DNA from 3 places in the Paenibacillus sp. 01T431 genome. Region 3 is predicted to be linked to each of the others. Evidence: predicted binding sites of a transcription regulator. Region 3 holds the regulator's gene; each other region holds the start of a gene.
What was found. Region 3 encodes CtsR, which represses protease genes until heat stress. Its sites were predicted from a motif close to ATGGTCAATAAAGGTCAAACA; they were not measured.

Region 1 (7,974 bases), on a different contig from region 3:
ATTTCCGCATAGCGGTTCCAGTTGGACCTTACCATTTCTTTTGTCGTGTCGTATCCAACATCGCCTTGAACGACCTTAATGGAAGCATTGGCCGTATCATTAACAGACCATGATCCTTCAACATTAAATTTCTCTGAATTGAAAGCAAAATCCTTAATCAGGCTGCCTTCTCCCCATTCACCCGCAGAAGGAATCAGGTTTAAAGCATCTGCTGTTGCAGGGTATAGAACATATTGCGTATTTTTGCTTGCCTTCGCAATCGTTAGCGATCCATCCACCGCAGCAATCGTATCTACAAGCACCTTGCCTTGCTGCGTTAATTCATACATGTTAAACGATGCAACGTCTTTAAAATCATTTGTCAGTTGCCAAGTCGTCGTATTACCGGTCGTATTCCAGTGGTACAATTTAGCTCCTTCGTTTATTCCTAGAGGCTGGTTGGTCTTCACATCCCACAGCCAAGGGATCAAGGAGTCTGCTTCGCTCGTATGACGCTCGACTGTGTCCGTCGTTGTTCCGGTATCTTTCCAAGAAGAGATGACTTTTCCGTCTTTGGAGAGCTCAATCTTGTTGCTTGCTTTGTTTCGTTTGGATACAACATTTTGTTCAAAAGTCACTTGATCCGTCTCATATTTCATGACGCCATAATGCTGCATAAATTTTGTCGGAAGCACTTCATTGAAAAACACGGTTACACCCTGTTGAATATCTGGCTTCGAATCCCCCCAAGTCGCTACGACCGGGATTTTCTGGCCTTTAAACAGCGCGTTGCCGACGAAAATATCGAGGTCATTTTTAACCAATCGGTAAAGAATGCTTTTGTTCCCTTGGTTCGGATAACCCAAATCCGTTCCCCAATGGACAAATACCGATCCTGGCTCAATCGGCCCCGCAAATTCGGTTCCTACTTTCAACCCCAAGCCATTTGCATATTGCAGCAATTTATAAGCGTTGTAATCGTTGCCTGTGTATACATCGATATAATAAAAATCCAAAGCAGGGTCATTCGGGTTTGCTGGATCTTTGGTGAGATTGTACAAGTTTGTAAATCGTGACTTCAGATCACCGCTCAAAACATCCTTTGTCTGATCTACATAATAGCTCGTATCGATCCAATCCCAACCTTTTGCTAGCCGATCCTGTTTATATCCGTTTGGCGTAGCGCCTGTCAGATTGGAATAGTTCAGCTCGTTTGCATCAAGATGGTATTCTGTGGCGTTTAAATGAACGCCGACGCGAAGGTTATATTTGGCCCCTTCGTCAATCAAGTAGTTAAAATCGGCTAATCCGCCCTGTCTCACCCCAATGTTGGAGTAAGAAGGAATATCATCGTCATGCCCTTCCGCCTGATAACCTTTTTCCAAAATCATTTGTCCAAAGCCGTCGGAATAATTGTACAGCACTTTACCAGTGTCCAAAGCGTTCAGGAACGGATCATTTGCCTGACTAGCGAAGTTGAACGCAATGTACATCATATTGTTTTTCATGTCTTCGGCGCCGAACGGCTGCACGTATATTTCTTTACGATAAGCCACAGCCGCATCCTGCCAGTCTACCTTCCCATCGGAATTGCGATCCTCGGTAAGAACAACGTTATACCACGGCAGTGCTTCCTTTTCATTGCTCTGGGTATGACGATAAGTCCACGATCCTGGTTTTACGGTAAGCTTATTTACAAGGGACTTTTTCTCGGCGTTAACGAGTATCTTATTTCCGCCGCTCATTACGTTATTTTCCATAGACGCGCCCAGTCCTTCTGCGCTCACCATCGTCATCGTTGTGCCGAATGAACCGGTTTGATTCATTTTGGACATGTCGTCAACCAGCTCTTCCGAAATCCCGTGCCACTTGCCGTCAGACTTGTTCCAAGCGTACGTCGCGCCTTTCATAGAGCTATCCACATAGAAGAGTGAACTATTCAACTCGAGAGATCTGACAACAAAATCACTTTTTTCTTGAATTTCGCTCACTTCGAATCGAACAACGTTATTTTCTTTTGCTTCTATGAAAGCCTTAATCACCACGCCAATTTCGTCAAAAGCCATCGTATAGGCATATTTGCTTTCGCCAACCTTTTCCGAAACCGTCTGAGCTGTATACTCCGTATTGTTAATTTGCAATGTATTTGTTTGCTCGTCTGCTGCTTTCATCGTCTTATTGCCGACCTGATAAGAAAAAATACTCGGAAAACCCTTATTCAGCGTCACAGTCAAATCGTCTTTGGTGATCGAATCAAGCTCCGCCGCAAGCTGAAGCCTTGGCATGGATTCCTGTTCAACCACTTTGAGATTGGCAATCGTCATTTCTTTGGCGCTATACCAGGAACGCACTCCAAATTTCCCAGCCCCTGAGGTCACCGTATTATCCGTAACCGCGCCCATATCCGTCCTGTTGCCATCAGCATCAGTAATAGCGAAAGTAACTGTGTTGCCGATCAGATTCAATTCGATTTTATACACAGTATCCGCCGCCATGGAATACGCAGTAGGGAAGTTGGAATCGTTGCCGTTTGCAGAAAGCTTCCAAGTTCCATTGATGTCATGAACGATAGATACGTAGCGGTTATCGTCATATCCTCTCAAAATAAATCCATAGCGCCCTCCGTCTGTCCCAGCGCCTACACTCGTCTTGAAATCAAAGGTTACTTTCTGATCGACAACGTCTGGACTGTTATTATCGGTAACGAGAGATACGCCGGGCAGCCTTAATTTAACGCTGCCTTCGCCGCTTTCCAGCACGGCCGGACTGCTCGAATCCATCGCGCTCCAGTTAGGCGTAGTGAAGTCAGGCTCATATATTCTAATTTCTTCTGCGGTCATCGCATCCATCTCAACTTGCATCACTTCATTTCCGGAATTATAAATTCCAAACGCTCCCGGTGTGAAGTTTTTCGTTTGGACAGTGCCCACCAAAATGCCATTCACATAAAGATTCAACTCATTTTCGATCAACCTTACCCGCAAAATAAAATCTTTGCCAGGTACAATTTCAACGCTGTCTCCGATAGCTATTTTTTCTCCACCGTTAGGTTGATACATCCATTTGCCTTGACCTTCGTAATAAATGGCTGCATTGCCGATTTTAACTCCTGCGGACGAAGCATTTGTCTTCATCTTGACCTGGTATACGCCGTTTTTCACAGGTACGATATCTTCATTTATCGCAACCGATCCCGAAGCGATACTGCCCTTCAAATAACCATCGACGACTTGACTGCCGCCGAGTCCTGTCCAGTTCATGCTTGAAGCTGTCTCATAATATTGTTCATAATACATCTTGCTTGCGACAGGGGAAGTATCCATTTGGATAAATTCCTCCGTGAACAAAATGTTGTCCACATACAAGTCGCCTTGCCCGTATACTCCGAATGAACCTTCTCCGAATTGTTGTCCGGACGGTAAATTCGCAGTCAACTTAGCTCCGTTTATACTTAGTGTGACCGAAGAGTCGCTATATTGTATTCCGACCTTATTCCAACTCATAACTAATGGACTCGATGAAATAGCGTCACTTGCTACAAAAGGAATAGTGCTGCCATCCTTCTCCAAAATCCAGTGGTCATTCGCAAATTTCACCAAAGAGCTGCTGCCTATAGCAAAACCAATCGCATCAGTCGTAGGTTTTACATCCAGCATATAGGTTGCGCTCTGTAGGAGTGGCGCATCGTTATTCAATACCGTGCCCGTGATACCGGACAACTTCAAAAAGCGATTGCTGCCTTCTTTGATGATGGATGAAGAGCCGCTGCTCCACCCTCCCGTAATGCCATCCTGAAAGTTGTTGCTGTATTGCACCAATTCCTTTGGAGTAATCATTTGATTCGTATACTGCAGGTTGTCGATATACAGCTCTACTGTGCTTCTGATTCGAAGTCCAAACAAGCCAGCCGCATCGGTAAATTCAGCAAATGTAATATCGCCAACTAGCTTTTTGTTCATATAGACCGTAATTGTTTTTCCATTAAAATTGAACAATAGATTGTTCCATTTCCCCTGAATCGGATAAGGAATATTTAAATTGCTGCCCCAACCGGAGCTGGATTCAGGCAACCAGCGATTTGGATCGACTCCGATTTCGCTAAAGATGCTTGCCGTCTCATTCATTCTGAAGCCAAATGCAAAACCTTGGCCGCTAGAAAGCTTAACAGGATTTACTAGCTTAAAGTCCAATGAAAGCGTACCCGATTGTAGCTGCGGGGAATCCAAATCTGCTCCGCGTTCTTTAGCTCCTTTTTTTAGCGATAATACCTTGTTGCCTGTAATGTCTGTTACCACTTGAGCGTTAAGTCCGGACCAACGCGGTGTGTACGCCGGGTCTTCATAATTTTGTACATAATTAATGATATCTGACGGTTTTTCGATTTGGCCAACGCCTTGAATGTTAATATCCTTCAAAACGACTTGTCCCGTCGCAAAACGTTTATACAAGGCCACCTGACCTATTCCAGCCTTCAAATTCAATAAATTCGTTTCCTTGTTGTAATAGGTAACGCCATCAACGATAACCAATAGCTTGTTTCCGTTATAACCAATCTTGATCCGGTAATCGGTATCCATTTTCAACTCGGGTCCTTCAAAAGATTCCCACGCGCCAGAACCATCTGGGCTTTGAATGACCCAAGTCGTACCCGCATCATAACGAATAGACAATCCTTGGGTAGAATTATAGGCACCGATTACAAACCCGATATTACCTTGCGTCCCGCTGGTGTAACGCAGTGTTGCATCGATTGTGCCGGCGGACAGCCATGGTCCTTTATCCCAAGCAGCAATAGCGATATTTTTTTCTAACGAATTCATTTCTACCGTCAGCCCATTGTTAACCGATGTAGTCCCGTTTCCTTTCATAAAAGTCATTAATTCGGGCTGCATGGACTGATAATTGTTGCTGTAGGAAACGACGCTTTGTCCATCTGGCACATTGCTCGTAATCTCATTCAGAAATACTGTAAAATCGTTTTCCCTCACTGTAACTTCTGCGGAAGCTTTGAGGGGAGTGCCTTGAACGCTGCCTTCTACTTTAAAAGCTCCAGCCTCAGCATATTGCGAGGGATCAATTTCGTCCCAGCTTACCTGAACTTGTCCAACGGATTCATCGCTAAATACAGCTTGTACCTCCAGCGGAAGAATCGGCGAGTTCCCTATTGTTGTGTTCATCTCGATAGAGGGAATGCTCGCGATCGTTTTTACCTCAACGACTTCCTCTGCAAAGGATACCGCACTTGGCCATACAGCCAGCTGACTCAAAATAGCAAAACAAATCATCCAAACATACAATTTGAAAACCGTGCTTTTTTTCCTCTTAATCATCTTTCACCCATCCTCCATGGTAATCTGATCCTAATTGGATTTTATTAGCATAGAACAGATGAAAGCGCTTAAGAATGATCATTTTTGTTAGAAGTCTGATCTTTTTTGAAAAAAGTCTGTATGGGGTGGGGCGGGTGCTATGGTGTTACCCGCTCAGTTGCATCTAGGTGCAAAGTTAATCGTAATGGCTTTATTTAGGTACATAGTTAACCTCAATAGCTTGATCTAGGTGCCAGCTAACCGTAATAGCTTCATTTAGATGCATAGTTAACCTCAATTGCTTGATCTAGGTGCACAGCTAACCGTAATGACTTAAATTAGGTGCAGAGCTAACTGTAATAGCTTCATTTAGGTACATAGTTAACCTCAATTGCTTGATCTAGGTGTATTTCTGCACCTATTCCGCCAGCTACCTCTCAAATCCGCTCAACTAGATGCACTTGTGCACCTATTTGTGTTATTTCCATCAAATTTGATAATAATAAGTGCACTTCTGCGCTTATTTGCACTTTACGATCGGTCACGCACACTACAATCACACTACATGCACAAACCATATAAACACTCTAATTACACTACCTACACAACTCACATATAAATCCTTGCACATATCACAAACGCATACTCTCACTCCAAATACACTTAAAATATGCACACTGCTGCGCACCCATTTATCACTATCTACAAAAGCGAAGAACAAAAATCAGGATAACTAAGTGAGAACCCCAGTTAGCAGCAGTAACTTTATCTAAGTGCATAAATGCACCTATTCCGCCAGCTACCTTACAAATCCGCTCAACTAGATGCACTTTTGCACCTCTTTGCATCATTTCCATCAAATTTGATAGAAACTAGTGCACTTTTGCGCTTATTTACACTTCACATCCGGTCACGCACACTACAATCACACAACATGCGTAAACCACTTATACTCTCAATGCACATAACCTACACAAATCACATACTGTTAGTTTAATAGCACTCCTTGTACACTTAACAATCATCCAATCGGACACCTTGCACGCTCTACAAACGCATAACCCAACACCCAATACACTAAACAAACGCACATTCCCTCATAGTCCAGTATCTACTCTCAACAAAAACAGTCGAGAGTACATGCTGATTAGTTAAGTGAGCACCCCGGTTCATATCAGCAGGCTCATCTAAGAGCATAAATACACCTATTCCGACAACTACTTTTCCAAATCACTCAAATAGATGCACTTGTGCACCTATTTGAGTAAATTCCACCTTATCTATTGAAAATAGATGCACTCCTGCGCTTATTCAAACTTTACGCGCGGTACATGCATACTTCACTCACATTACGTGCACAATCCAAATTCACACCCCACACACACTACATTCACAATCCATCTACACCATTTCAATCCCGCTTTACCTACACAAATCGCATGCAATTAAACCACACTCCACTTACATACAATTTGCATGCAATCCAGTAACACTCCAGATACTTACAAGTCACACACTCCACAAATGAACACATTCACACATATTCAGCCGTCATTTCTAATTCCTCTCTTACTCTTACTCTTACTCTTACTCTTACTCCTAGTCCTAGTCCTACTTCTACGTCCACTTCCGTTCCCTAAAAAAAAGGATTAAAAGCCGAGCGTATTAGCTCATAGCTGACAATACGAATGCCTTTTCCAGATACAACTGGACGCAGTTTGCCAACGTCACACAGTCTTTTCAAATATTTGACTGCCGTGCGGCGATTAATATGAAACTCCTTCATCACATCGGCTGGGCGAATGTTCTTGTTCGACCTAAACGCATAATGCAATAACTCACGCTCCAGGCGTGTCATGTTTTGCTCTTGCGTGTGAGTCACCAAATAAGGAGCCAGCAGCGACTGCAGCAAAGACACAATAAGCTGCGGCTTTTCCTCCAACTCGTCATAAGGTATGGACACGACGCGGTATCCAAGCACTTGCAGAAATGTCTCCCGATTTAATTCCCGTCGGTATCGAATTCGATCGGTATTCTGAACATGAGGTCCATAACCCTTTATTTCGAAAGCGAACCTCGTCGCTCCCCGCTGCCAAACTAAATCAATATAAAAAGGGTTCCCACGCCAATCCACGACTTCATACTCCGGATGTAAATGATCAAAACTACCCATCATCGGCCACCAAACTTGCTTCAAAAACAAACGTTCACCATGCCCATGTCCACGCTGAAGCCTGCTCTTGTGCTCTCCCTTACTTGCACGCAAATGTTTTTTCAACCATTTCTCATGTTCTTCAGCAAATTCCATCTCTCATCCTCCTCAAAATGAAAAAACGTCCTTGGCTCCTCTTGAACAGAGGAAAACCAGGGACGTTCTACGTCACACTTTTTTATTCAACTTTTTATAAGATGTCATACTATGACGTTCGACGTCACACTTTTTTTATTTACCTTTTTATAAGATGTCAGCCTATGACGTTCTACGTCACAACTATCTTATTCAACTTTTCAAATACGTCAGCCTATGACGTTCTACGTCACACTTTTTTTATTTAACTTTTTATAAGATGTCATACTATGACGTTCTACGTCAAAACTATTTTATTCATCTTTTTATAATATGTCATACTATGACGTTCTACGTCACAACTATCTTATTCAACTTTTAAAAGACATCAGCCTATGA
Region 2 (7,974 bases), on a different contig from region 3:
GCCGAATGCATCGTTTACGAACAGGTCAGCAAGTTTTGCAAAAGCTTTCGCTAGTTCTGGATCGTTTTTCTCTTCGCCTTCATAGAAACGTACATTTTCAAGCAATAGCACATCACCGTTGTTTAGTGCAGCAACTTGCGCTTCAACAGCTTCACCGATAGCTTCGTTCGCTTTCGTTACTTGCTTGCCTAGCAGCTCAGATAGACGTGCTGCGGAAGCTGTGTGGCGAAGCTCTTCTACTACTTGACCGTTTGGACGTCCAAGATGGCTTGCAAGAATAACTTTTGCGCCTTTTTCGATCAAAAAGTTGATTGTAGGAAGCGTTTCACGAATACGTTTGTCATCCGTAATTTTTCCATCTTCAAGCGGCACGTTAAAATCAACGCGAACAAATACTCGTTTACCAGCTAGTTCTGCAACATCACGTACACTTTTCTTATTCATCTATGAAGCCTCCCGAAAATGTGTTATGGAAAGGTATAACGGTAGAATACAAAAAAAAGAAGGGCGTTCCTTCAAAGAAGAAACGCCCCCATGACTTACGACTCTAGAAGCCGCAAGTCAAAAACCTTAGCTCCGCATGCGCGGTATGCTGCGGTCTTTAGTCCGTCTTCTTTGCTTACAGACCTTTGCTAGCAATGTAAGCAGCAAGATCAACTACGCGGTTCGAGTAGCCCCACTCGTTGTCGTACCATGAAATAACTTTAACCATGTTGCCTTCAACAACCATAGTCGAAAGACCATCAATTGTAGAAGAAGCAGGATCAGTGTTGTAGTCGCTAGATACAAGCGGCAATTCGTTGTAGTTCATGATGCCTTTAAGAGCGCCTTCTGAAGCTTCTTTGAATGCAGCGTTAACTTCTTCAACAGTTACATTAACTTTAAGCTCAGCAACAAGGTCAGTTACGGAAACGTTAGGCGTAGGAACACGCATAGCCATACCGTTCAATTTACCTTTAAGCTCTGGAAGAACTAGTGAAACAGCTTTCGCTGCGCCAGTTGAAGAAGGAATGATGTTCTCAGCAGCTGCGCGAGCACGACGCAAGTCTTTGTGAGGAACGTCAAGAACGGATTGGTCATTTGTGTATGAGTGAATTGTAGTCATCATACCTTTAACGATTCCGAATTTGTCGTTCAATACTTTTGCGAAAGGAGCAAGGCAGTTCGTTGTGCAAGAAGCGTTGGAAATAATGGTGTGTGCCGCAGCGTCGTATTTATCTTCGTTAACGCCGATAACCACTGTAATATCTTCGTTCGTTGCAGGTGCGGAGATGATAACTTTTTTAGCGCCGCCTTGCAAGTGAAGCTCAGCTTTTTCTTTCGCTGTGAAAATACCAGTTGATTCAACTACGATTTCAACGCCTACCGAACTCCAAGGAAGGTCTGCAGGGTTGCGCTCTGCGAATACTTTGATTTCGCGGCCATTTACGATAAGCGCGCCTTCTTTAGCTTCTACAGTACCGTCAAGTTGACCGTGTGTTGTATCGTATTTCAGAAGATGTGCCAGTGTTGCAGTATCCGTAAGATCATTTACTGCCACGATTTGAACATCAGGGTTGTTCAGTGCTGCACGGAATACGTTACGGCCGATGCGACCAAAACCATTAATACCAACTTTAACCATTTTTGTTTCCTCCTAAGCGTTTTTAAAAGATTTATGAATATATTTCAAGACATTTTGCAGGTATGCCTTAACAGCAATTTGCAAATTGTCATGATTCCTTATTGCCTTCTTCTTGACTGTGCTTCTCTTGATCGATCAAAGCTACGATTTCAAGTGCCGCTGCTTCATCCGTTACGAGTACATCATTGTGTCCAAAGCGCATCACTGCCGCTATAGCCTCGCCTTTGCTCTTGCCGCCAGCAACACCTATAACAACTTCAGTTTTAACAATATCCTCGAGCCGTAACCCCACCGTTTGCATTTTGTGCACGACAGCGCCTTTTCGGTCAAAATAAAACCCGAACGACTCCGCCAAAGCACCCTCAGCTTCCATAGCATCAATAACTTCACGCTCTAGCCGCCTGCGTCTTGCCATAACCATAGCATCTCCGATACCATGTACAACGATGCGAGCACTGCGGATGACATCCACAATTTCTCGAATGTTCGGCTCCTGCATAATAGATGCAAAAGCTTCCTCTCCCAGATGATCCGGCACATGCAGAAGTCTATACTGCGCTCCTGTACGCTTAGCCATCATGGAAGCAATCGTATTCGCTTGGTAATCCAAGCTCTCCCCTAGACCGCCTCTAGCCGGTACGAACAAGTTCGTATTCAGCTGAGAAGAACTAATCAGTTGATTCGACAGCTGTGCAATCGTCGTTCCGCCTGTTACAGCTACAACGTCGTTAGGCTGCATTACCTTGATAAGCACCTGACATCCCGCACGTCCAAGCTCTCGCTTTGTTTGGGCAGAGACTTCCGAATCGCCAGCAACTATAATGACCTGCGATAGGCCGTAGTGACTGCGAATCGTTTCCTCCAGTTCGGATAGTCCGAACATTGTCTTGTAGAATGGCTCAAGCTGCTCTAATAGAAGCTTGCCTGAATCGCTAATCCGCATGCCTCCCGAATGAATCTCGAGCAGCCCCTGCGTCTTTAGGAAATCGGTCTCTGCCCGAAGCATACGCTCCGTCATCGATAATACAGAAGCCAACGTTCGACGTCCGATTAAATCCGATACCATTACTTGATGCAAAATCGAATATCGTTTCTTCATGACCTCTAGCAGATCAGGCACAAGCTGCTGCTGCAGTTCAATGATCTGACGCATTTCTCATCCTTCACTCCATCGGCCTATAGCGTATTCGCTTCAAATACGTTGGACTCAATATGTCCCGCGGTATCATTTCAAGTCCCACCTTTAGTTTATCGGAAATAACCGATTGTAGCAATAGCCGATTATCAATTGGAAACGGTTTCCGACGCATTTTTAACAAATTTAATTTTTGAACATCGCTTGCTTTAAAATCTTTAATATCATATAATCATTTTTGCGACTATTTTCTTACAAAAGCAGATAGCAGCAACAGCAGCTTTTCCTTATGCGCCCGTGGTCCAATGGATATGACGCAGCCCTCCGAAGGCTGAGATCTAGGTTCGATTCCTTGCGGGCGCGCCATTACTTTTTATTATCGCAAGTTCAAACTCTATATTGATACACACGAACCGTTCCTATACGCTGGAACGTTTTTTTTATTTTAAGCAACGGTCAAGTGATTAATCTCCCACTATAACATCCAACCTATGCCTCATGGAAAACACTCCAAATTGCGCTTGTATATTTCATCCAATCCACTTCAAACCCATTTTTTTCGTATACGCAGCAAGGGAACTGCAGACCTGTTTGACTATCTTTGACTTTTGACTTTTCATCCGTTATTATGAGAATACGATTTAACCATTCATTGTTTTTTTAGGAGGGGGCTTACGTTGGATATGAATTTCGTTCCTATGGTTATTGAGCAAAACAATCGGGGTGAGCGTGCGTATGACATTTACTCTCGCCTACTGAAAGATCGCATTATTTTTCTAGGATCAGGTGTAAATGACGTGGTGGCCAACTCCATCATCGCTCAATTGTTATTCCTGGCGGCAGACGACCCTGAGAAGGACATTTCTCTTTATATTAACAGCCCGGGCGGCTCAATTACGGCAGGCATGGCTATTTACGATACGATGCAATATATTAAACCTGATGTATCTACGATTTGTGTAGGTATGGCTGCTTCTATGGGTGCTTTCTTGCTAACTGCAGGTGCAATTGGCAAACGTTATGCGCTTCCGAACAGCGAAGTCATGATCCATCAGCCGCTTGGCGGAGCAGAAGGCCAAGCAAGCGATATCGCCATTCGTGCGAAACGCATTATCGGCATGCGCGACAAGCTGAACGGTATTTTGGCAGAGCGCAGTGGACAATCGCTTGAACGTATCGAGAAAGATACAGACCGCGATTACTTCATGAGTGCAGCAGAAGCCAAAGAATATGGCTTGGTTGATAAAGTAATTGAGAAACTCGCATAATTCATTCCGATTCCGCTAGGTAATAGGTTTGAACGCAAAAAAGAGCAAGTTCGGATTCATCCGAGCCTGCTCTTTTTTTTAGTGCAAACACATTCGTAAGATTATTGTACATTCCATATAAAAAAAGAGCTGCCGCCGCAAGCTCATAATGAACCTGCGTGACTTCTCTCCTTCTTCATTATTGGTTCTCCAGCTCTTCTTTGCTTACCAAAGCGACTAAAGCGTTTACAGCCTGTTCTGCGTCCGAACCCTCGGCACTAATGGATACTTCAGTGCCAGAACTGATAGCCAAACTCATAATACCCATTATGGATTTAGCGTTTACTTTTTTGTCGTCTTTCTCTACAAATACTTCGGAGGAAAATTTGTTCGCTTCTTGTACGAATAATGCTGCTGGTCTTGCATGTAGTCCAGTCTTAAGACGAACAACAACCGGAAGCCTTGTCATGGAAACCATACCCCCTATATTTTTCTCAATCATTAGCATGCGGCAAAAGCTTATACGGCTCTGTTTGCCGTCTTCTGGCTGCAAAAGCTCGTTTCCGGACAAAGATAAGATGTGTAAGTATCAATGCTGCTTATTCTTATCTTTAAAAATTGCGTCATTTTAAATTATTATATCATTATACCAGCTGATGCACTAGGATAAAAGTTCAGACACCACGGATTTTTTCCGCAAGTGCGTCGATTTTGCGCAAACGATGGTTTACGCCTGACTTACTGACCTTTCCTCCGAGCATTTCGCCGACCTCTGTCAAATTCATATCCGGATGCTGAAGCCTTATCTCAGCTACTTCCTTCAGCTTATCAGGCAAGCTATCCAGTCCTACTTCACGTTGAAGCAGCTTAATGTTCTCGATCTGACGAACAGCTGCACCGATCGTTTTATTTAGATTGGCCGTTTCGCAGTTTACGATCCGGTTTACTGAATTGCGCATGTCGCGCATGATTCGAACATCTTCAAACTTGAACAGAGCTTGGTGCGCACCAATAATATTGAGGAGCTCGATTATTTTCTCGCCCTCTTTGATGTAGAAGATAAATCCCTTTTTCCGCTCAATGCATCTCGCGTTAAGATCAAATTTGTTCGCAAGGTCAACTAACGACTCACAATGCTCTTGGTACATCGAAGAGATTTCCAAATGATAAGATGAACCTTCTGGATTGTTAACCGATCCGCCAGCAAGAAACGCACCCCGTAGATAGGAGCGTTTGCAGCAAGGCTTGCGAATGATTTCCTTATCGATGCCTAAATTGAACATAAAACCTTCCGATACAATTTTGAGCTCGCTTAATATTTCCTGAACTCTAGCCGGTATACGGACAATATACACGTTGTTTTTTTTCAATCTCATCTTTTTACGGACAAGCAGTTCTACATGCACATCATAATGTTTTTTGAGCAGGGAATAAATCCTTCTGGCAATCGCGGCATTTTCCGTTGAGATGTCCAAAACGACTTTGCGGCTAGATACGCTAACCGAACCATTCATCCGTATGAGTGCAGATAGCTCCGCTATCTCACAGCAGCTGTCCGCTTCAATTAATGTCAGCTCTTTCTTTGTTTGGGCCGCAAATGACATTGTGTATCACCTCTTTCGTAACATCCAGTTCTCTACCAGCTTATAAATATGATGGCTTAAGCGTTCGGCATCATGCCGAAGAAAAGTGCGAAACAATACTAACCGATCCGCAATGACTTCATAACCCTTTTGCGTAACTGCATCTAAATCCAAATGGACGGCCTTTGCACCAAGCTCAGCATATCTGCTTTCGATTTGCGGCGGAATTTCGCCGTCATTTACAATGACATAATCGAATAGATGTTGACCGATATGAGCATGAATGGCATCAAGGTGATCGCCTACCGAATAGTTATCAGTTTCCCCAGGCTGCGTCATTACATTACATACAAATAATTTTACGGCTTCTGATTCCACGATCGCAGTTGCCAGTTTAGGAACTAGCAAGTTTGGAATAATACTTGTATATAAGCTGCCCGGTCCAATCAAAATAGCATCGGCCTGTTCGATGGCCTCGACCGCCTCTCGCAGCGGTTCGACATCGGCTGGTTCCAAAAAAACTCGTTTGATGACCTTGCCAGCTTTAGGAATCATGGATTCCCCTGTGACAATGCTGCCATCAGCCATTTCCGCTTTAAGTACGATAGCCTGATTCGCTGCGGGCAGAACCCGTCCTCGAACCGCTAACACACGGCTCAGCTCACGAATCCCCGTTACAAAGTCGCCGGATATATCGGTCATTGCTGCCAGCATAAGATTGCCAAGGCTGTGGCCTGCAAGTCCCGGTACCGTTTTGAAACGATACTGAAGAACCTCAGTCAGCAGCGGCTCAGCATCCGCTAATGCCATAAGTACGTTCCGAATGTCACCCGGAGGCGGAATTTGCAGCTCATTGCGTAAAATGCCCGAGCTCCCGCCATCATCGGCAACCGTAACGATCGCGGTAATATCGAGCGGCTTCTCCTTAAGACCTCGCAGCATAACAGAGAGACCTGTACCGCCGCCAATTACGACGATTTTAGGCCGTCTCATTATCTTGTGTCTACTTTGCATTTTCTCACCTCGTCAATGCTTGTCACGTTCGGCATCGCGATGGCTGACACGCACACGTTCCGTATCACTGCTGCCGAGCATGCGTCCCAAATATTCTGCTATAGCAACGGAACGATGCTTACCGCCAGTACAGCCAATACCGATAACAACCTGACTTTTCCCTTCCTTACGATAAAGCGGAATAAGGAATTGCAACATATCCAGCAGCTTCGTTAGAAATTGCTGAGTTTCAGGCCATTTCATAACGTATTCATATACATCGGGATTTTGACCGGTATTTGGGCGCAGATGCTCGACATAATGCGGATTAGGCAAGAAACGAACATCATAGATCAAATCCGCATCGATAGGAATGCCATATTTAAAGCCAAAGGAAGTTACATTTATCGACAAGCTGTTTTGCTCTAGGTGTGTAAAATGAGAAATAATACGTTCCTTCAATTGTGCTGGTTTCAAAATACTCGTATCAATAACCTGTGATGCCCAGCCCTTTAAATCCTCAAGCAGGCGACGTTCGTTGCGAATGCCCTCAAGCGGCATGCCCTCAGGCGCCAGCGGATGACGACGTCGGCTTTCCTTATAGCGCTGAACCAAGACAGAATCAGTTGCATCCAAAAATAAAATTTCACAGCTAATCGTATAATGCTCCTTGATATAGGCCAACGACTCCGAAAGCGCCGTGAAAAATTCACGCCCGCGCAAATCGATAACAAGCGCAACGTTGCCGATTTTACCGTTCGACTGATCGATCAACTCTGCAAATTTAGGAATAAGAACGGGCGGCAGATTATCTACGCAGAAGAAACCGAGATCCTCCAGGCTTTGGACAGCAATGGTCTTGCCCGCGCCAGACATCCCGGTTATTATGACAAGCTTTGCTACTGCTGCTGTCGTTTCCATGAATAAACCTCCCAAAAGGTTTGCTAGGGCAAACCTACTTCGTAAGGATATGCTTAAGGTTTGCTAAGGCAAACCTACTTCCTATGGATAAGCTAAGACTTTGCAGATGCAAAGTCTCTTCGTCATTTACAACTATGAAATTAACCTCTTAGAATAAGGCCAGCTGCGCCTACAACGCCAGCGTTGTTGCCTAGTGTTGCCGCTACGATTTGCACATTTTCTTTCGCTTGATCCTGTGTATACTTGTCGAATACTTCACGAATTTGCTCGAATAAAAATTCTCCAGCCTTCGAAACGCCGCCGCCAATGATGAAATATTGCGGATTCAACACAATAGCGATCATCGCCATTGATTTACCCAAATAATAAGCAGCACGGTTTACGATGCGAGTTGCTACTTCGTCTCCTGCCTTAGCCGCATCAAGAACATCCTTCGCCATAATATCCTCAACAAGTGAAAGCGATGTACGA
Region 3 (7,974 bases):
GCTTGATTGGCCTTCGTCAAAATAACACCCATGTCCTTCAGCGAATAACGCAGATTGCCTTGATACAAAGTAATAATATTACGGCGCTGCGAGATGGATACAACAAGCTTGCCTGTCTGCTTTGCAACCCGCTCAGCTGTACGGTGCCGAATTCCCGTTTCGATCGACGGAATGGAGCTATTCGGTATAAGCTGCGTATTCGCATACAAAATTCGGCGCATATCCTCACTCAAAATAATAGCTCCGTCCATTTTTGCAAGCTCATACAAATAGTTAGGCGAGAAGTCGCAATTAATGGAGAAACCTCCGTCTACGACTTCCATTACTTCCGGGCTGTAGCCAACAACCAGCAACGCCCCCGTTTTCGCCCGAAGCACATTTTCAAGCCCATCCCGAAAAGGGGTGCCTGGTGCGACTAATTGCAATAATTGATTCATAATTTCAAGCTGTGTAGGTTCCTTCATCATCTGCCCCCCTATCCAAGCGCTGCCTTAAGTGCTTCCGACACTGTAGATACGCCAATAATTTCTATCCCTGCGGGTGGTTTCCACCCTTTTAAACTTTTCTCTGGCATTATGACACGTTTAAAACCTAGTTTCTCTGCTTCCTTCACCCTTTGCTCAGCACGCGATACCGCACGCACTTCTCCCGTCAATCCTACCTCACCAAATATAACGTCATACGGCTTCGTTGGCGCATCGCGAAAACTGGAGGCTATGCTGACCGCCGCTGCTAGATCGACTGCCGGCTCATCAAGCTTAACTCCGCCAGCTACGTTCAAGTAAGCATCCTGTGTTTGTAGAAACATGCCGTTCCGCTTCTCCAACACTGCGATAATGAGCGCCATTCGGTTATGGTCGATACCCGTTGACATTCTGCGCGGAGATGGAAAATTAGTTGTGGCCACAAGCGCCTGAAGCTCAACAAGCACAGGCCTGGTGCCTTCCATGCTTGCAACTACGGTTGACCCTGATACACCAAGCGGCCGCTCAGATAAAAACAGCTCAGAAGGATTCGAAACCTCTCGCAGTCCATCCTCGCCCATCTCGAAAATGCCAATCTCGTTCGTCGAGCCAAAGCGGTTTTTGACTGCCCTTAAAATTCTGTACGTATGATGGCGCTCCCCTTCAAAATAAAGAACACAATCCACCATATGCTCTAAAAGCCTTGGCCCCGCAATCGCGCCTTCCTTCGTAACATGGCCGACGAGCACCGTCGCAATTCCTTTAATTTTGGCCACTCGCATAAAGTGTGCCGTGCATTCTCGTACCTGCGATACACTTCCGGGAGCCGATTGAACATTTGGATCGTAGACGGTTTGAATGGAGTCAATAACGAGAAAATCCGGCTGGACTGATTCTATGGCATCGTTAATTTGCTCCATATTGGTTTCGCATAGTACATAAAGCGATTCCGTCAGCGCACCAAGTCGATCTGCCCTTAGCCTTGTTTGCCGCACGGACTCCTCCCCAGAAATATAGAGCACTTTCAATCCTTTCACCGCGAGCGCATGAGACGTTTGCAGCAACAGCGTTGATTTTCCGATTCCGGGATCTCCGCCGACAAGAATTAGCGAGCCTGGAACAACACCTCCGCCGAGCACTCGATTAAGCTCAAGCATCCTTGTTTCTATACGAGGCTCTTGCCCACTTTCTATATGTATGATGGACTGCGGCTTTTCTTTCGCATGAAACGACGACAATCCGACGCCCTTCGTTTTCACAACGGTTTCTTTCTCTTCCACCATCGAATTCCAAGCGTGGCAACCGGGACATTTCCCCAGCCATTTTGGCGATTCTGTTCCACATTCCGTACAAACAAATTTTGATTTAATTTTGGCCATTCTGTACTCCTTAAACGTTATGAACCAGCGTAAATGAATGATGCCAGCCCTAGCGATTGTGCTTAAAATCACACTACATAAAGTTTACCATTTTATCCTCCATGTATAAACCCACATTGTTAATGAAAAAAGGAGATAACCCACTTATTATTCGTTTCCCACAGCTAAGCTTATCCATTTCACGTCTTTTCATTGTTATCCACAGAATTACGAACAAGTTATCAACATTATCCACAACTCATCAACATATCCCCAAAGGCTTTTTCTATAAATACAACATAAAAAACGCCCTCGTTATCCACAGTGGATAAGAGAGCGAAAGATTAGTCACAACGCAGCATATTTATTAGAGCACCAAGTTATAAATAAATAGAATTAATGCTGCTTAAGCTCAATTCCAGCTTGCCGAGCAACTAACACACGATGCGTTGTCAATTGTGAGCCGAGCATCACGCTTTCCGTTTGCTGGCCTGCCTCACCCTGTTGTCCCCCGCCTCTATGAGCATGTGCTTGCCGAAAAGAATCACTGTTCACCCAGCCCTCAAAGGAAGCTTTGGTTTCCCAAGTCGTGCTTACTTTAAGCTCATCATATTCTTCTAAGCCTTCCGTTAACAACACTTCCATGCGCACAAAACCAGGAGATAAATCTATGCCTTTGGAGTTTTGAAATCTACTCGCCACCGTCTCCCCGTGGCCTTTTTTTACTTTTATCGTATTGGTGACAACTATCATCGTTGTTCCTCCATTCTATGTAACGCTATAGTCTTATTATACGATAATGATTATCATTGTCAATTTATTGTATTAATAAAAACTGTCCCGCAAGCAGCTATTCTGATTGCGGGACAGTTTACTATCATGCTTATTTTGTCGTGGATTCTTCTGGCTCTTGTTCGGAAATCGATTTGGTAACGGTTAGACCGCCATCCTTCTCATCGATTGTGAACGTATCGCCTTTTTGGATTTTACCCATCAACAAATCTTCGGACAAACGGTCTTCGATATGTTTTTGGATTGCCCGGCGAAGCGGACGAGCTCCATATTGTGGATCGTAGCCTTCCTTCGCAAGGAAGGTTTTTGCTGCATCCGTCAAGATGAAGTCAACTTCCTGCTCACGCAGACGCTTGCGCAGCTCATCCGACATGAGTGTAACGATTTGAGCAATATGCTCCTCGCCAAGCGAATGGAACACGATGCTTTCATCGATACGGTTCAAGAACTCCGGACGGAAGCTTTTCTTAAGCTCGCCAAGCACTTTATCCTTCATTTGCTGGAAGTCGCGTCCCGCATCCTGTACGGCTGTGAAACCGAGCGAGGAATTACGCTTGATTTGATCCGCTCCAACGTTAGAAGTCATAATAATCAGTGTGTTGCGGAAATCGACAACGCGGCCTTTGGAATCAGTCAAGCGACCATCCTCCAGCACCTGAAGCAATATGTTAAATACTTCAGGGTGAGCTTTCTCAATTTCATCTAGTAACACAACGGAATATGGCTTGCGGCGAACTTTCTCGGTTAACTGCCCGCCTTCTTCATAACCTACATAACCAGGAGGCGCTCCGACTAGACGGGATGTCGAATGTTTCTCCATATATTCCGACATGTCGATACGGATAACCGCATTTTCATCTCCGAACATCGCTTCTGCAAGTGCTCTGGCGAGCTCCGTTTTACCAACACCCGTTGGACCTAAGAAAATGAATGAACCAATTGGACGCTTCGGATCTTTCAAGCCGGCACGCGCACGACGAATCGCTCTGGATACCGACTTCACGGCATCATCTTGTCCAATGATGCGATCGTGAAGAATATCTTCCATTTTCAGAAGTCGTTCCGTCTCTTCTTCAGCCAGCTTGCTAACAGGAATACCCGTCCAGCTAGCTACAACCTGAGCAATATCCTCTGGTGTCACTTCAGAATCAGTACGGCCTTGTTTTTCTTTCCACTGGTTTTTGGTAATATCAAGCTCTTCGCGAATTTTTTGCTCCGTATCGCGAAGTGCTGCCGCTTTCTCGAATTCTTGGCTTTGAACCGCTGCATCCTTCTCCTTGCGGATATCTTCCAAACGGTTTTCAAGCTGCTTCAAGTTTGGCGGTACAGTGTAAGAATGCAAGCGTACCTTTGAACCGGCTTCATCGATAAGGTCAATCGCTTTATCTGGCAAGAACCGATCCGGAATGTAACGATCCGATAATTTAACTGCTTGCACGATAGCTTCATCCGTAATTTTCACACGGTGATGAGCTTCATAACGATCGCGTAAGCCGTATAAAATTTGAATCGCTTCTTCTGAAGATGGCTGATCTACCGTTATAGGTTGGAAACGACGCTCAAGCGCAGCATCTTTTTCAATATATTTGCGGTATTCATCAAGAGTAGTTGCACCGATACATTGCAGTTCACCACGTGCTAATGCAGGTTTCAAAATATTAGATGCATCGATTGCACCTTCTGCTCCGCCTGCGCCAATCAACGTATGAAGCTCATCGATGAATAGAATAATATTGCCCGCTTGGCGGATCTCATCCATGATTTTCTTCAACCGATCTTCAAACTCACCACGGTACTTTGTACCTGCAACTACGGAGCCCATATCCAGCGTCATGACACGCTTATCACGCAAAGTTTCGGGAATTTCATTCTCGATAATCTTCTGCGCAAGACCTTCGGCAATTGCTGTTTTACCGACGCCTGGTTCCCCGATTAGTACTGGATTGTTCTTCGTACGGCGGCTAAGCACTTGAATTACACGCTCAATTTCTTTGCTTCGGCCGATTACAGGATCCAGATTTCCTTCCTTCGCATAAGCAGTTAAATCTCTTGCAAGTCCATCGAGCGTAGGCGTGCTAACATTCGCTGGCGAACCGTGATTGCTTGAGACAGCTTCACTGCTGCCAAGAAGCTGAAGGACTTGTTGACGAGCCTTATTTAGGCTAATGCCAAGATTGTTGAGCACACGTGCCGCAACGCCTTCTCCTTCACGGATGAGACCAAGCAAAATATGCTCTGTGCCAACGTACGTATGTCCAAGCTTTCTTGCTTCATCCATCGAAAGCTCAATTACTTTTTTTGCGCGTGGCGTATAGGCAATGTTGTTAGGCTGCTCTTGACCGCGACCGATCAACGCCTCAACTTCATCTTGAATCTTTTCAAGCCCAAGTCCTAGTCCAATCAATGCTTTAGCCGCTATTCCTTCCCCTTCGCGAATAAGGCCTAGCAAAATATGCTCCGTACCAATATTGTTATGTCCGAGACGAACCGCTTCTTCTTGCGCCAATGCAAGCACCTTCTGTGCTCGCTCCGTGAATCTTCCAAACATCATATTTACGCACCCCCATGGCCTTTTTCACCACGCAATTGCTTGCGTATGAGTTCTGCTCTCCTGAAATCTCTCTGCTCTGGACTCATCTTCTCATCGAAGGTTTGTTGCAAAAATCCAGGCTGAGTCATTACCAAAAGTTCATTCAACACTTGTGGCGTTACATCTGATAAAATGCCAAGGTCTGCACCAAGCCGCACATCTGACAACCGCTGCGCAGCTTCCTTGGAATCCATAATTGAAGCATATGCTAAAATACCGTATGAGCGCTTCACGCGATCCTCTGTCCTCAGCCGCGACTCATGCATAAGACGTTTGCGTGCCGCTTTCTCATGCTCGATGATTTGTCTTGCAACACCATAAAGATTTTCAATAATTTCATTCTCGGATTGCCCGAGCGTAATTTGGTTAGACACCTGAAATAAATTCCCAAGCGCTTCACTGCCTTCGCCGTACAAACCTCTTACCGCCAATCCTACCTGTGTAACAGCTGACAATATCCGATTGATTTGAGACGTTAAAACGAGTGCTGGCAAATGCATCATGACGGATGCCCTTATGCCTGTGCCCACATTCGTTGGACATGTCGTCAAATAACCGCGTTTCTCATCAAATGCATAATCAGCCGACTCTTCAAAAATATCGTCAATTCCGCTGGCCAATGCCCATGCCTCCTGGATTTGGAAACCTGGATACAGACATTGAATGCGCAAATGATCTTCTTCGTTAATCATTATGCTAACAGATTCATTATCGCTTAAAATAACGGCCCCGCATCGCGATTCGTTCGCTAAATTGGGACTGATTAAATGCTTTTCAACAAGCACCCTTTTATCAAGCTCGCTTAAATCTGACAAAACAATGGTCTCAAATGATCCAATTGACTGCAGCTTGCCGCTCTGGCTAACTTCAGTCAGCTGATCCATGACATCCTTAGATTGCTGATTTGTTGCAAGTAATGGAAAAGGCTGATGACGTAAATTTCGGGCTACTCGCACTCTGCTGCTAATGACAATTTCAGATTCAGGACCTGCGTCCTTCATCCATTCGCTGAGCGCATGCTGTGAGAATCGATGCTTAGTCAAGAGGTTCCTTCACTCCTTCTATGCCAGCCTACAGGTCTGCCATTTTGCGCTCTAATTCACGTATTCGATCACGCAGCTCAGCCGCGCTTTCAAATTCCTCTTGATCAATCTTCTCCTGCAGATCCCGCCTCAGCTGTTCAATCTCGCGCTTGCACTGGATTTGCCCGCCTGAGCGCTTAGGGATTTTACCGCTGTGTACGGTGCTGCTGTGAATACGTTTGAGAAGTGGATCAAGCTTACTTTCGAACGACTGATAACAAGAGCTGCAGCCGAATCGACCGATTTTGCTAAACTGTGTATAGGTCAGTCCACATTCCTCGCAGCGCAGCGCTGGCTGCTTGATGCCGGTAATCGTCGACCCGCCAAGCTGTTCGAAATCAAGAAGCCCCGATAGTAAGCTATGAATAGAAAAGCTATTCGGCGCGCCTGGAATGCCTTCGCCTTTCTCACGAGCACAGCTTTCACAAATATGAAATTCGGTCTTCTCGCCATTAATGATTTTTGTGAAATGAAGCGTAGCCGGTTTTTTACCGCAATCTTGGCAAAACAAGCCTGATCCCTCCTCCCGGTATAAACGGTTTGTCATTATTTAACCAGCAATGAGATAAGCATGGACCTTAACAACCTTGCCCGAATTTCATCCCTTAGCGGCAGCTTCAGTGCAATGGTATCGCGATGCACAGCCGCACGGAGTAGATTTCCCTCGCGCTTAGAGATAAGTCTTGCTTCCTCAAGCTGATAAATAAGCCCTTCCGCTGCACCTTGATCGACACATTCTCCAACCGTTTCTTCGATGTGGAATTGAATCGCCTTTAATGCAGGAAGCTCAATCCGTTGTATTCGGATATAGCCTCCGCCGCCGCGCTTACTTTCAACCATGTATCCTTTCTCCATGGTAAATCGAGTACTAATTACATAGTTGATTTGCGACGGTACACAAGAAAATTTGTCAGCCAGGTCATTGCGTTGAATTTCTACTGCGCCCTCTGGACTTTCTTGAAGCATAAGCTTCAAGTACTGTTCGATGAGATCGGAAATGTTACGCAAACCACCAACCTCCCTGAGAAATAACCAATAAAACTAAAGTTGAAACATAGGTATTAATGAGGTCTTGCAATCAAATCAGAATATACACCGAATATTCGGACAACTGACTTTGACTTTCTTTGACCTTGATTTTATTATATGCAATTTCAGCAAAAGGTCAAGTGCTCGGTAAAATTGATTTTCCATTAGCTTGGTACGCTTGCATGCTGTTTATACATAGCCGGATTCATTTATATGATTAACGCTCATTTTCTGCATGCAAAAACAACAAAAAACCTATCGCATATTATGCGATAGGTCTCTCGTGCTTGGCGACGTCCTACTCTCCCAAGACCCTGCGGTCTAAGTACCATCGGCGCTGAAGGGCTTAACGGTCGTGTTCGGTATGGGAACGCGTGGTTCACCTCCGCCATCGCCACCAAACTGGATTTTTCGTTGAAATGCAGTCCTGAGTTTCCTCAGAAAAGATCCAACCAAAGTCCTTCAAGGTGTTTACGCCCTGAAAACTGGATACGAAAGATTAGGCTTGCTGAAGCCTTTTATGCTGCTGTCTACTGGATGTATGGGTCACAGTAAACGTGTTTAGGATAAGCCCTCGACCGATTAGTATTCGTCAGCTACACACATTGCTGTGCTTCCACCCCGAACCTATCAACCTCGTCGTCTTCAAGGGGTCTTAC

Region 1: a site for CtsR is predicted at 5,402-5,422, ahead of AC1DM9_RS20180 (endo-alpha-N-acetylgalactosaminidase family protein). Genes of this name have one in related genera too.
Region 2: a site for CtsR is predicted at 3,348-3,368, ahead of clpP (ATP-dependent Clp endopeptidase proteolytic subunit ClpP). Genes of this name have one in related genera too.

The regions. Positions count from the first base shown of each region.
Region 1 is NZ_JBFTPT010000011.1:40,530-48,503, forward strand. It holds gene AC1DM9_RS20180 (endo-alpha-N-acetylgalactosaminidase family protein) at 1-5,309, opposite strand, end outside; gene AC1DM9_RS20185 (hypothetical protein) at 6,925-7,596, opposite strand.
Region 2 is NZ_JBFTPT010000033.1:12,360-20,333, forward strand. It holds gene AC1DM9_RS33030 (phosphoglycerate kinase) at 1-444, opposite strand, end outside; gene gap (type I glyceraldehyde-3-phosphate dehydrogenase) at 620-1,624, opposite strand; gene AC1DM9_RS33040 (sugar-binding transcriptional regulator) at 1,713-2,777, opposite strand; tRNA gene AC1DM9_RS33045 (tRNA-Arg) at 3,051-3,125, shown strand; gene clpP (ATP-dependent Clp endopeptidase proteolytic subunit ClpP) at 3,443-4,027, shown strand; gene AC1DM9_RS33055 (HPr family phosphocarrier protein) at 4,206-4,475, opposite strand; gene whiA (DNA-binding protein WhiA) at 4,681-5,610, opposite strand; gene AC1DM9_RS33065 (gluconeogenesis factor YvcK family protein) at 5,617-6,582, opposite strand; gene rapZ (RNase adapter RapZ) at 6,616-7,503, opposite strand; gene AC1DM9_RS33075 (ROK family glucokinase) at 7,644-7,974, opposite strand, start outside.
Region 3 is NZ_JBFTPT010000028.1:8-7,981, reverse strand. It holds gene disA (DNA integrity scanning diadenylate cyclase DisA) at 1-464, opposite strand, end outside; gene radA (DNA repair protein RadA) at 476-1,843, opposite strand; gene AC1DM9_RS31615 (antibiotic biosynthesis monooxygenase) at 2,219-2,575, opposite strand; gene clpC (ATP-dependent protease ATP-binding subunit ClpC) at 2,706-5,165, opposite strand; gene AC1DM9_RS31605 (protein arginine kinase) at 5,168-6,247, opposite strand; gene AC1DM9_RS31600 (UvrB/UvrC motif-containing protein) at 6,276-6,797, opposite strand; gene AC1DM9_RS31595 (CtsR family transcriptional regulator) at 6,833-7,294, opposite strand; rRNA gene rrf (5S ribosomal RNA) at 7,601-7,717, opposite strand; partial or broken rRNA gene AC1DM9_RS31585 (23S ribosomal RNA) at 7,878-7,974, opposite strand, start outside.